DNA from 3 places in the Dactylosporangium maewongense genome. Region 1 is predicted to be linked to each of the others. Evidence: riboswitches for the same ligand, from Rfam matches in the RefSeq annotation. Region 1 holds a riboswitch; each other region holds the start of a gene.
The links. A riboswitch is a leader RNA that binds a small molecule or an ion and turns the genes downstream of it on or off. The one in region 1 is predicted to bind cyclic di-AMP.
Positions count from the first base shown of each region.

Region 2: another riboswitch for cyclic di-AMP. It lies ahead of ABD332_RS36865 (C40 family peptidase); the one in region 1 lies ahead of ABD332_RS39145 (C40 family peptidase).
Region 3: another riboswitch for cyclic di-AMP. It lies ahead of ABD332_RS47935 (C39 family peptidase); the one in region 1 lies ahead of ABD332_RS39145 (C40 family peptidase).

Region 1 covers NZ_BAAAQD010000019.1:103,580-107,156, reverse strand. Annotated here, with positions in the region: gene ABD332_RS39150 (LamG-like jellyroll fold domain-containing protein) at 68-766, shown strand; cyclic di-AMP (ydaO/yuaA leader) riboswitch at 863-995, shown strand; gene ABD332_RS39145 (C40 family peptidase) at 1,005-1,976, shown strand; gene dcd (dCTP deaminase) at 2,002-2,580, opposite strand; gene ABD332_RS39135 (MarR family winged helix-turn-helix transcriptional regulator) at 2,590-3,045, opposite strand; gene ABD332_RS39130 (pyridoxamine 5'-phosphate oxidase family protein) at 3,112-3,577, shown strand, end outside.
Region 2 covers NZ_BAAAQD010000017.1:169,810-173,655, forward strand. Annotated here, with positions in the region: gene ABD332_RS36860 (VOC family protein) at 92-496, opposite strand; gene ABD332_RS36865 (C40 family peptidase) at 520-1,509, opposite strand; cyclic di-AMP (ydaO/yuaA leader) riboswitch at 1,517-1,696, opposite strand; gene ABD332_RS36870 (MFS transporter) at 1,818-3,074, opposite strand; gene ABD332_RS36875 (TetR/AcrR family transcriptional regulator) at 3,145-3,762, opposite strand; gene ABD332_RS36880 (protein kinase family protein) at 3,825-3,846, shown strand, end outside.
Region 3 covers NZ_BAAAQD010000029.1:14,668-18,513, forward strand. Annotated here, with positions in the region: gene ABD332_RS47930 (RNA-guided endonuclease InsQ/TnpB family protein) at 1-1,221, opposite strand, end outside; cyclic di-AMP (ydaO/yuaA leader) riboswitch at 1,363-1,505, shown strand; gene ABD332_RS47935 (C39 family peptidase) at 1,945-2,595, shown strand; gene ABD332_RS47940 (hypothetical protein) at 2,654-2,836, shown strand; gene ABD332_RS47945 (DUF305 domain-containing protein) at 3,031-3,765, shown strand.

The sequences.
Region 1 (3,577 bases):
TTCCCCCACGCGACAGCAACCTCGTGAGTCCGCGCCGTCGGCCCGGCCCTCGCCCGGGCACGCCACGGTGTCCGGGGCTGCCCCCTCTTCCCCGGCCGCGCCCTCGCTCGTCGCCGCCGCGCCTTCGGCCACGGTCCTGCGGTACAGCTTCGACAGCGGGATCACGGGACCGGTGCTGGACGGCGCGGGCCGGCTCCCGCTGCGGGTCCGCAGGGCCGGCGGCCAGCTGTCGACCGTGCCGCACAACGGCGGACTCGCGGTGCGATTTCCCCAGCCGTGTGAGCACTACGGTGCGGAGAGTTGCGCACGCGCCATCCTGCAGAGCGGCCCCGCTGAATTCCTCAATCCGGGCCAGGAAGCGTTCTCGTATGGCGCGAGCGTGCTCGTCGCGCCCAATGAGACTTCCAAAGGCGCCAATGTTCTGCAAAAAGGGTTCTCGGTCGGTGACAGTCAGTTCAAGTTGCAGGTGGACGGCGCCGCGGGGCGCCCCAGTTGCGTGATTGTCGGCGTGGGTGGATCTACTATTTACGTAGCCCTCGCATCGCTTAGCGTGGCTGACGGGCGATGGCACCGGATCGAGTGTTCGCGCAGTGACGCCCTGCTCACGGTGGCCGTGGACGGTCAACCCAGGGGTCGGGCGGCCATTCCTCCGTCACTGTCCATAGTGAACGCGGATCCACTCTGTATTGGCGGTAAGGGAACCAGTGCGAACAACGACCAGTTCGCCGGTGCAATTGATGATGTGTTCATCACTCGGGCGCCCTGACTTTTCGGTTAAATCGGACACCCGCTTGCTCCTCTGGGTCACTCGCCATACCGTAAATTCCGGTCGGATGGATGTCCGCGCCCACCACGGGTGCGCCAGACGGCACCGCCGAGTCGATTTTTGAACCGGGGACCCACCTGCGTCATCGGGGTGAATCCGCGATCTGCGGTAGGACGACCTTCCCGTCCGAACCCGTCAGCTAACCCGGTAGGCGGCTGGAAGAAGGAGTGCCCCCTCGATGCGGCCCAACCGTCTGGTTCGGCTCCTCGTTGCCACGCTCGGCTGTCTCTCGCTCGTCGTCGGAGTCACCGGACTCGCTCACGCCGACCCGACGCCCGCCGAGCTCGAAGCGCAGATCGACAAGAAGTGGAATGAAGTCGAGCCCATCATCGAGCAGCACAACCAGCTCAAGGGCGAGCTGAAGGCCAACCTGGCGAAGCAGGCGCAGTTGAAGAGCCAGATCGACCCGCTGCAGGCGCAGGTCGACAACGCGCTGCTGCGGGTGAGTGCGTTCTCGGTCCTGCAGTACAAGACCGGGCGGGTCTCCAGCTTCAACGCGCTGATGACGACCGGCTCGCCGGACACCTTCGCCGAGCAGCTCGTCATGCTGAACATGCTGGCCAAGGACGAGGCCGAGGGCATCAAGGACGTCATGGACAGCAAGAAGGTCCTCGACGACCAGAAGAAGCCGCTCGACGAGCTGATCGCCAAGCAGAAGGCCGCCGAGGCGGAGATGGCGACGAAGGAAACCACCATCAACGCCGAGATCAAGACGCTCAACGACATGCGCACGAAGGCGTATGGCTCCAGTGGCGCGACCGGCGAGCTGCGCCCCGTCGCCTGCCCCGTCGAATACTCCGGCGGCGACGCCGCGAAGGCCGCGCAGGTCGCCTGCCAGCAGATCGGCAAGAAGTACGTGTGGGCGGCCGAGGGCCCCAACACCTTCGACTGCTCGGGCCTCACGCTCTACGCCTGGAAGCAGGCCGGCCACACGCTGCGGCACTACACCAAGTGGCAGTACTCGGACACCAAGCGCGTCAGCAGAGCCGACCTCAAGGCCGGCGACCTGGTCTTCTTCTACAGCGACATGCACCACATGGGGATGTACGTCGGCGGCGGCTGGATGGTCCACGCCCCGACCACCGGCGACGTGGTCCGCATGAAGAAGATCGACACCGCACCGATCTCCGGGTACGGCAGAGTGGCTTAGGGCTTCGGGACCTGGCCGCCGGCGTTCACGTCGTCGGCCAGGTCCGCCAGTTCTGGTGGGAGCGGCTCGCCGTCGGGCCGCGCTGGCCCTGGTACCGGGAGCCGTATACCGCGGACCCGTATGGGTGCTCCGACGGCGAGGACAGCCGGAAGATGCACAGCTGCCCGATCTTCATCCCCGGCCAGAGCATGATCGGCAGATTGGCCACGTTGGACAGCTCGAGCGTCACGTGCCCGGAGAACCCCGGGTCGATGAACCCCGCGGTCGAGTGCGTCAGCAGCCCGAGCCGCCCCAGGCTCGACTTGCCCTCCAGCCGGCCCGCGAGCTGATCGCCGAGGCTGATCACCTCCAGCGTCGAGGCGAGCACGAACTCCCCGGGGTGCAGCACGAACGGCTGGCCGTCGTCGACCTCCACCATCGCGGTGAGGTCGTCCTGCTGGATCGCCGGGTCGATGTGGGTGTACAGGTGGTTGTTGAACACCCTGAACCACCGGTCGAGCCGCACGTCGATGCTCGACGGCTGAACCAGGTCCTTGTCGAACGGCTCGAGCCGCAACTGGCCGTCGGCGAGCTCTTTGGTCAGGTCACGGTCGGAGAGCAGCACGTCCTGACCCTATGTGGTTTGGTTCGTGGCTTTCGCGGTGGCCCCTCGGACTGCCTCGATGACCCGCTTCGTGGCTTCCAGATCGTGCTCGTCGAACTCCGCGAGCGCCTCCCGGATGTGTTGCCCGAGCGGCGCGAAGAACTCCTGCGCCAAGGCCTTCGCCGGCGGCTGCATCACGAGGTGTACGCGACGCCGGTCCTCCATGTCGTGCCGCCGCTCGACGTGCCCGGCCTTCTCCAACCGGTCCAGCAACGCGGTCGTCGCCGCCGGGCTCAGCCGCAGCGTCCTGGCCAGCTCCCCGGGCGTCAGCGGCTGCTGCTCCTCCGTCGCCCGCCAGATGTACGCCACGGCGTTCATGTCCGTGCGGTGCAGCCCGTGCCGGCGGGTGAACACCTCCAGGAACCGGTCGGCCTCGAGGTTGAACTTCCTCAGCAGGTCGATCAGCTCGCCGCTCGCATCACCCACAGGGTCATTGTCCTTCATTCGTGGAATCACACACTTTTCGTACACGTGTACGAGTAAATTGGAGGCATGGCGACGTGGGCTGAATTCTCCGCGGCCGAGCCTTTGCTGGCGACGGCCATCCGCACCCTGATCTGCCAGTACGGCCCCGGCATGGGCTACCTGGCCACCATCCGCCCCGACGGAGGTCCCCGCGTCCACCCCGTGATGCCCGTCATCACCGACGAAGGCCTCTACTGCTTCATCCTCCCCTCCCCGAAGCGCCACGACCTCGACCGCGACGGCCGCTATGCGCTGCACAGCTTCCCCGCCGAGGACACCTCCGACGAGGCGTACCTCTCAGGCCGCGCCGCCCCCGTCATGGATCCCCTGGTCGTGGCCTCCCTGGCCCTCCAGATGCGAGCCGCGCAACGCGTGGACTGGAAGCTCTACGCCCTCACCATCGAGGTAGCGATGATCGTCCAACGCGACTCCCCCCTCACCTCCACCAAGACCCTCTGGCGCGACCGCTTACCCCGACTTCCCAAAGCCCGCC
Region 2 (3,846 bases), on a different contig from region 1:
GGTCACCGCGCCTGTCGAACCGTTTCCGCGCACCACCCGCCACGCCGTGCAGCCGGGCGGCCGGGCGGCCGGGCGCATGACAGGCCGGCGGTCAGGCGAAGTCGGCCGCGGTCATGCCCTCCGGATGGCCGGGCGGCCACTGTACGAGCTCGATGCGGTACCCGTCGGGATCGGTGAGCCAGGACGTGGCCATGCCCTCGCCGTGGTCGGTCGGTGGCTCGGCCGCGATGCCCCTGCCGGCCAGGTCGGCGACCGTGGTGCCGAGGTCGCCGACCTGGATGACGAGGTGGCTGACGGCGCCGGTGTCGGTGACCGGCCGGGCGGGGTCGTGCACCAGCTCGAGGCTGACGAACGGGTCGCCGGGCAGCTGCAGCATCGTCAGGCTGCCGAACCCGGTCTCCGGGACGTGGCCGACCTTCGCGTAGCCGACCGCGGTGTAGAACGCGAGCGAGCGCTCCAGATCCGTGACCCGCAGCCCGAGATGCAACATGCGCATGCCCGGCAGACTACCGTCCGTGACTACGCGACCCTGCCGTAGCCGTACAGCGTGTCGATGTCGACGGGAGCGACCTTGACGACCGTGCGGCTGTTCGGGGCGTGGATGATCTGGTTGTTGCCGATGTAGATGCCCACGTGCCCGAGGCCGTTGTAGAACACCAGGTCGCCGGGGGCGAGCTGGCTGCGGGAGATGTGGCGGACCTTCGACCACTGCTGCGCGGCGTTGTGCGGCAGCGTCACGCCGGCCGCCTTCCACGCCATCATGGTCAGGCCCGAGCAGTCGAACGTGTTCGGTCCGGCCGCGCCCCACACGTACTTCTTGCCGAGCTGCGCCCAGGCGTAGTTGACGGCCTTGCCGGCGTTGCCGGACACGGCCGGCGGCTTGGCCGGGGTCGTCGCCGGGGGCGGGGTGGTGGTCTTGACCTTCGCCGCCGCGGCGGCCGCCTCGGCCTTGGCCTGCAGCGCGTCGAGGCGGGCGATGTCACCCTCGATCTTCTTGCGGCGGGTCTCCAGCTCCGTCTTCTGCTGGCTCTGCGCGGCGAGGGTCTCGTCCAGGCGCCGCTGCTCGGTGTCGAGCGCGCCCTTCGCCGCCGTGTACGCCGCCAGGTCCCGCTGCTGGCTGTGCGAGATCTGCTGGAGGGTGCCGACGCGGGCGGTGAGCGTGTCGGTCGACGTCGCCCCCAGCATCAGCGACAGGGTGCCGAGGTCGCCCCCGGTCTTGTACGCGTTGACCGCGAGCGCCGAGGCGTTGTCCTGCGCCGTCGCCATGGTCGCCTGCAGCGGCGCCATGTCGGCCCGGAGCTTCGTGATCGCCGCCTGGGTGGTCTCCAGGTCGCCGTTGACCTTGTTGTACAGCTCGACGACGTGCTCGACCTCTTGGTTGCCCTTGTCGATCTGGGCCTGGAGCTCCTGCGGCGTCGGGTCCGCCTGCGCGGCGCAGGCCGGGGCGATCATTGCCGCCACCGCCAGCGCGACGACCGAGGCGCGGAGCGTCGTACGTCCGTTGAACACGGCACAGTCCTTCTTCGCTGACCGCCTACCGGGTTAGCTGACGGATTCGGGCGAGAAGAAGGCGCGCCCTACCGCGCCCCGGTGTGGCGGGCGCGGATTCACCCCATGGGGAAGCCCCGATTGGTTCCCCGGCTCACCGGCCGCACGCATCGTGCCCGCGCGACCGACAACTCGGCGGTGGCTGCCCGGCCACCCCGGCGGGGCGGGCGATGTCCGGCAGGCCGGCCCAAACGTAACGCCGGACCACACTGCCGGCGCTCGATCTAAGCCACACTTAACGTAGACACAAGACTGACCTGCCCGGCTCGTCACCGGTGGCGGTCGGTGGAGCGGGCCATGACGGCCAGGCCGGCGACGGCCAGCAGGGCGAGGGCGGCCGGGATGAGGAACACCCGCGGGAGCCCGATGGCGGCGGCGCCGGTGCCGCCGGCCGCACCGCCGAGGGCGGAGGCGAGCGCGGTGGAGCTCATGAAGATCGCGGACGCGGTGGCGACGGCGGTCGGCAGGAGCCGCTGGGCGACGATGATGCCGAGCGTGGCGAAGACGCCCCACACGCCGCCCATGAGGATCTGCCCGGCGAACAGACCGGCGGCGTTGCCGGTGACGGCGAAGCAGACGTTGGCGGCCACGCCGAACCCGGCGCCGAGGACCATCAGCTCCATCATGCCGGTCCGGCGGGCCACGACCACGGCGACGGGCATCAGCACGATCTCGACCAGCGGCTGGATGCCGATGACCGCGCCGCTGAGGCCGGCCGGGAAGTGCAGCTGGTCGTTCATGTACAGCGGGAGGTACGCGTACTTGACGGGCTCGCCGGCGTACACGAGGACGTAGAGGCCGGTGAACGCCAGCAGCGGCAGCATCGCCCGCAGGCCGGGGCCGCGGTGGCCGGCCCCCGGCGCGTCGCCGGGTCCGGCCGGTGCCGCCGGTGCTGTCCGGAGCGCGCCGAGCGGCACGATCTGGGCGAGCGTGCAGACCGCCGTGGCGACCAGCATGGTGCGCAGCGACGTCTGCGCCGCCAGGAACGACCCGGCCACCGGGCCGACGACCCAGCCGCCGGTCAGGGCCATCCGCACGACGGCGACCACCCCGTCGTTGTTCGGGCCGGGGTGCGCCTTGAGCTCGTCGTGGACGGCGGCGAAGAGCTGCGACGTCGCGGCGCCGCCGAACCCGCCGACGACGGCGCTGATGACGTAGGGCATCCACAGCTCGGTCGAGTACGCGATGCCGATCCAGCCCACGAACCCGGCGGCGGCGCAGACGCGGAACAGCCCGAGACGGCGCCCGGTGCGGTCGGACCGCCGGCCGACCAGGAATCCGGCCACGGGCGCGGCCAGGTTCGTCAGGTAGAACAGCCCCGCCGCGGTGAGCGAGGCGTGCAGGTCGTTGACCAGGAACGTCGCGATCTGCGGGGCGGCGGCCGAGAAGCCGAGCGCCGACAGGAACACCGCGAGCGTGGCGCCCCGGTAGAGCGGCGACGCGAGGGTCAGCCGCAGCGCCGACGCGTGCGCCGTGGGCTTGTCGAGCGCCGGATCCGCCGGCTCGACCTGCTCGGGAAGGACCATGTCTGCGTGCCTCCGCTCCGCGCTGCGGGGCAGCGGCTCGGCGTGATTCTTCCAATGGAAGAATCTGGGGTCAAGCGGCTCCGGGCCCGTCCGCCGGCGACGAGGGGAGCAGCCGCTCGAGCAGGGCCAGCGCGCGCCGTACGTCCACCGCCTCGGGATCGAGGAGCCACTGCAGCTGCAGCCCGTCGGACGCCGCGATGACCAGCGACGCCGCGTCGTCGGGATCGATGTCCGCGGCGATCGCGCCGGCGCGCTGGCCGGTGCGGACCCGCTCGGCGAGGTGCGAGCGCAGCAGCCGGAAACGGTCCCGCACGAACTCGTGGGTGAGCGGGTGCTGCCCCGCCTGCAGGGCGTCCGTGGTCAGCGTGGCGTAGAGCTCGACCAGGCCAGGGATCGTGCGGTTGCGCTCGGCGCTGCGCTCCATCAGCCGGACCGCCGACACCCCGTCCTGCGGCGCGTCGCCGTGTTCGACCTGCTCGTGCGCCCGGTACACCTCGACCAGCAGCTCGTCGCGCGACGAGAAGTAGTACCGCAGCGCCGCGTGCGAGACCCCGATCGCCGCACCGATCGCGCGCAACGACGCGTCCACGCCCCGCTCCGCGAACAGCGCGATGGCCTGGGACAGGATCTCCGCCCGCCGCACCGCGGCCTTGCGGTAGGAGCGTCCCTCTGTGCCGTCGTTGCCCATGCGCGCATCGTACGGAGCGCCACCCGCCCCCGGCGGCGCCGCGCACGGGCTAGGCTGCCGCCATGTCCCGGCTGAGCAGGTTCT
Region 3 (3,846 bases), on a different contig from region 1:
GCCGCCGCCCGTGGGGTTCCCGCCCGGGTGGTTGGGGGTGCGGGTGGCGATGGTGGCGGCCGCGAACAGGTCGCGGTGCCCGGTGAGGTTGCAGTGCCGGCAGGTCATGGTCCGCCCGGCCGGTTTGGTGATCTTCTTGCGGCAGGTGGGGCAGGTTGATGAGGTGCCGCGTTCGTCGACGAGGTGGACGGTGATGCCGGCGAGTTCGGCCTTGTCCCGCAGCACTGCGATGGCGCGGCCGATCTGCCACTGGCGTAGCCGCAGGTGGTGCCGGCGCCCTGCGGGGAGGTTGAGCACGCCGCGGGGGTCGCCGACGGTCAGGGTCCCGACCCGCCGCTGCACCGCCCAGCCGATCACGGTCTTCGCCGCCTCATGCTGCGCCTGCCGGACCCGGCGCCGGTGCCGGCCCTCGACGAGGCGGGCACGGCGACAGGTCTTGCGCCACCGCCGTGACCCGCGCTGCCCGGGTTTCGGGGCCCGGGCGGCGGTCGCCCGGCGGCGGTGCCTGGTGTCGGAGAGATGCATACGGTGCTCGGCGCGGACCGCGCGTGCGGAAACGAGCAGCCCGTGCCCGTCAGCGCCAGCAACCGCGTAGGGGTGGATGACACCGAGGTCGACGCCAGCGACCCGAGCCGGGTCCGGACCTGCGTCGGCCGGATACACGGTGACGGGAACCTCGGCGGTGACCTCGACCCACAACCGCCCGCCCTCGGCCAGCAGGGCCACGGACCGGACCTGCTCGACCGGGTACGGCACCGCCCGGTCCAGGCGCAGCCACAACGGCGCCGCACCCTTCGCGGTCGGTAGCCGCAGTCGCCGCCCGTCCAAGGTGAACGTGCCGTGGTAGTAGCGGACCGGCAGCAGACCGCGCCGCTTGCGCGGGAACCGTGCGGACAGGTCACCGGCCTTGCGGCGTTTCGCCGCCGTGAACCAGGCGTCGGAGTACCGGCGTAGCACCGACCGGGCCCCGGTCGTGTCCAGGTCACCGAAGGTGCCTGGACCGGCCGTGGACAGCTCCCGGCACAGTGCCTGATACGACACCACCGGCGGCGCCTGATGCCGCCACCGCCAGTGGTTGACCTCCAGCACACACGCCCACACGTCGCCGGCCGAGCGCAGCAGCCCGAAACACCGCTCCCTCTGACCACGCGTGACCCGCAACCCGACCCGGCAGGTGCGGTGCACCACCCGGGCAGCAGCAGGATCACGACGGCGAGGCATACGAACACTCAAGCACAGGGGTACGACAGAAAATCCCGGCCAACGTTCGTGGACACAGCACTAGCGGGCCTTGCCATGGCAGTGCCCCTTGCGTAACGTCATGGGTCGCTTGGTCCGGTTCATGCTCACAGCAGGTGACGCCGGGCAGGCTCGCTGAGTCGTGCACGCACGAGCCGGGGACCCACCGCATGTCTGGGGTGAATCCGCGGGCCGACGGCCTGTGGTAGGGCGACCTTCGCGCCCGAATCCGTCAGCTGACCCGGTAGGCGGACGCGTAAGGAGAAGTGTCTGTGCACAGCCGTTACCCCCATCGCCGAGGTCCTCGCAGGGCGCGTGCCTGCTCGTCCGCGCGCCGAGCGGCGTCAACAGGACGCTAGTGCCGCCTGCTGTCACGCTGCGGGTGGTCACAGTCGCGTAGGTGCCGGCCGCTCCGTTTGCAGCGGCTACTGACGCAGTGCGGCAGGGAGCCGCAGGCCCGTGGCCTGTGCGCCATCCGTCCGGCTGCTGAGGTGGCGAGCTGGCCTGTGCGCTGCGCGTTCGCGCCGCGCACGTCACTTCTTGCTGCCCGATGGCTGTGCATCGCGTGTCGTCGCACGTCATGCCCGTATCGATCGCCCTGCTCCGGGCTACTGGAGACTCGTTGTGAACCTTGAATCCGTACAGCCGCAGTCCCACCGCGCCGGGGATATCCGCCGGCCGCGGATGGCGGTGACCATGTGCGTGATGCTCGCCGCGGCGGCCGTGGCCGGCATCGTGCTCAGCCAGCTCGGCGATCCGCCGTCTGGGCGCACCGCAGCGGCGGGCGCGGCGCTGACCACGAAACCACCGAAGGCCGACGGGGCGGCGCCGTCCGCGCCGACGACGATGCTCCTCAAGTACCAGTTCCAGCTGCAGCCGAACTACTACTTCTGCGGGCCGGCGGCCACCCGGATCGCGCTCACGGCAGCCGGCCACGCCGTCAGTCAGGACGAGGCCGCGGCCATGCTGGGCACCACCACCAACGGGACGAACTCGGCCCTCGACACCACCCGCGTACTCAACCAGGTGCTCGGGCACGGCCGCACGCTGTACCAGACCAGAGAGATCCCGGTCTACCCGGCAACGCCCGCGCAGGCCGCGCAGCTTCAGACCGACGTGCTGACCACGGTCGGCGGCGGACGGGCAATCGTGGCAAACATCGCCGGACACGTGACCGACACCGCCGGTGCCGTGCACGCCTACGAAGGCGGTCACTACCTGACGGTCGTCGGATACCGTGACGGCGGCGGGACGGTGAAGATCGCCGACCCGGCCGACCCGAGCGGGGACGGCACCTACTGGCTGAGCACTCCCAAGCTGGCCGACTGGATCTCCTCGCGCGGCTACTCGTATTGATTCCCGGCATCGCCGATCAACTGACGGTGGCAGGGCGGCGTCGTGGTGGCCGGCCGTCGTGGGCTCAGTCCTGGCGTCCAGCGTCCTGTTCGTGGTCACGATGTGGGTGTCCGGTGGCAGTCTGCGCGGCGCGTTGCCGGGCGGGGCGGCGATGGGCATGCTCAGCCATCGACCCGCACTGAAGCGGCGACCGGTCAGGCTGCCGGGTGAGTTCCTGGTCGGTGGTGTGGAGCTCGCATAACGCCACCCGGTTCGGGAAGCATGCCGTGGATGCCCGGGAGTGTGGGATTGCGTCGAGTCCGGCTGTGGAACGGATTGCAGCGCCGAGGTCACGCCGTCCGGGCGATGACGCCCGCGTTCGGTATGACCGCATCACAGGGGTAGCCGCTCAGGGCGATGCAGCTCACCACACCGAGTCGAAAGAGTCTGTGCGCCATGAGGCATTACACCCGAGGCAGCGCCGTGCTGGTGGGCGTCGCCCTCACTGTCACCGTCGCGCTCACCGCTTGCAGTGACACCGCAAGCGGTGGCGGTAGTCCTACGGCACCGAACAACGGCAGCGTCAGCGTCAGCGTCAACCCCACCTTCAACAACGTCGACGCGGTGTTCGTCCGGATGATGATCCCGCATCACGAGCAAGCCGTGGAGATGGCCGCCCTCGCCGAGACGAAGGCGACTGATCCGGACGTCAAACAACTCGCCGCCAAGATCAGTACCGGGCAGAAGGCGGAGATCGCGACAATGAAGGGCTGGCTGGTCGCCTGGGGCCAGCCGACCACGATGCCGAGCTGTCCCGAGATGCATTGCATGCCGAGCAACATGATGCCGCATGGAGCATCGCCGAACGGCATGATGCCAAGCGGGATGATGCCGAGCGGGATGATGCCGAGCGGGATGATGCCGAGCGGGATGATGCCCAGCGGGATGCCGACGATGCCGGGCATGATGTCGAGCGCAGACATGGCAAAGCTCAAGGCGGCGACCGGCACCGACTTCGACAAGCTGTTTCTCCAGATGATGATCGTTCACCACCAGGGAGCGGTCACGATGGCCCAGGCGGAGCTGACCCATGGAACCAACCCGGACGCCAAGGCTCTCGCCGGCCGTATCGTGAAGACACAGCAGGCCGAGATCGCTGCGATGCGGCAGATGGCCGGCCAGTCGCAGTAAAGCCTCGTCCGCTTTCCCCGACGTCGGCGTCCTCCTGCTCTCCCAGCACGTGGAGACCCACCTCGCGATGCGGCTCATACC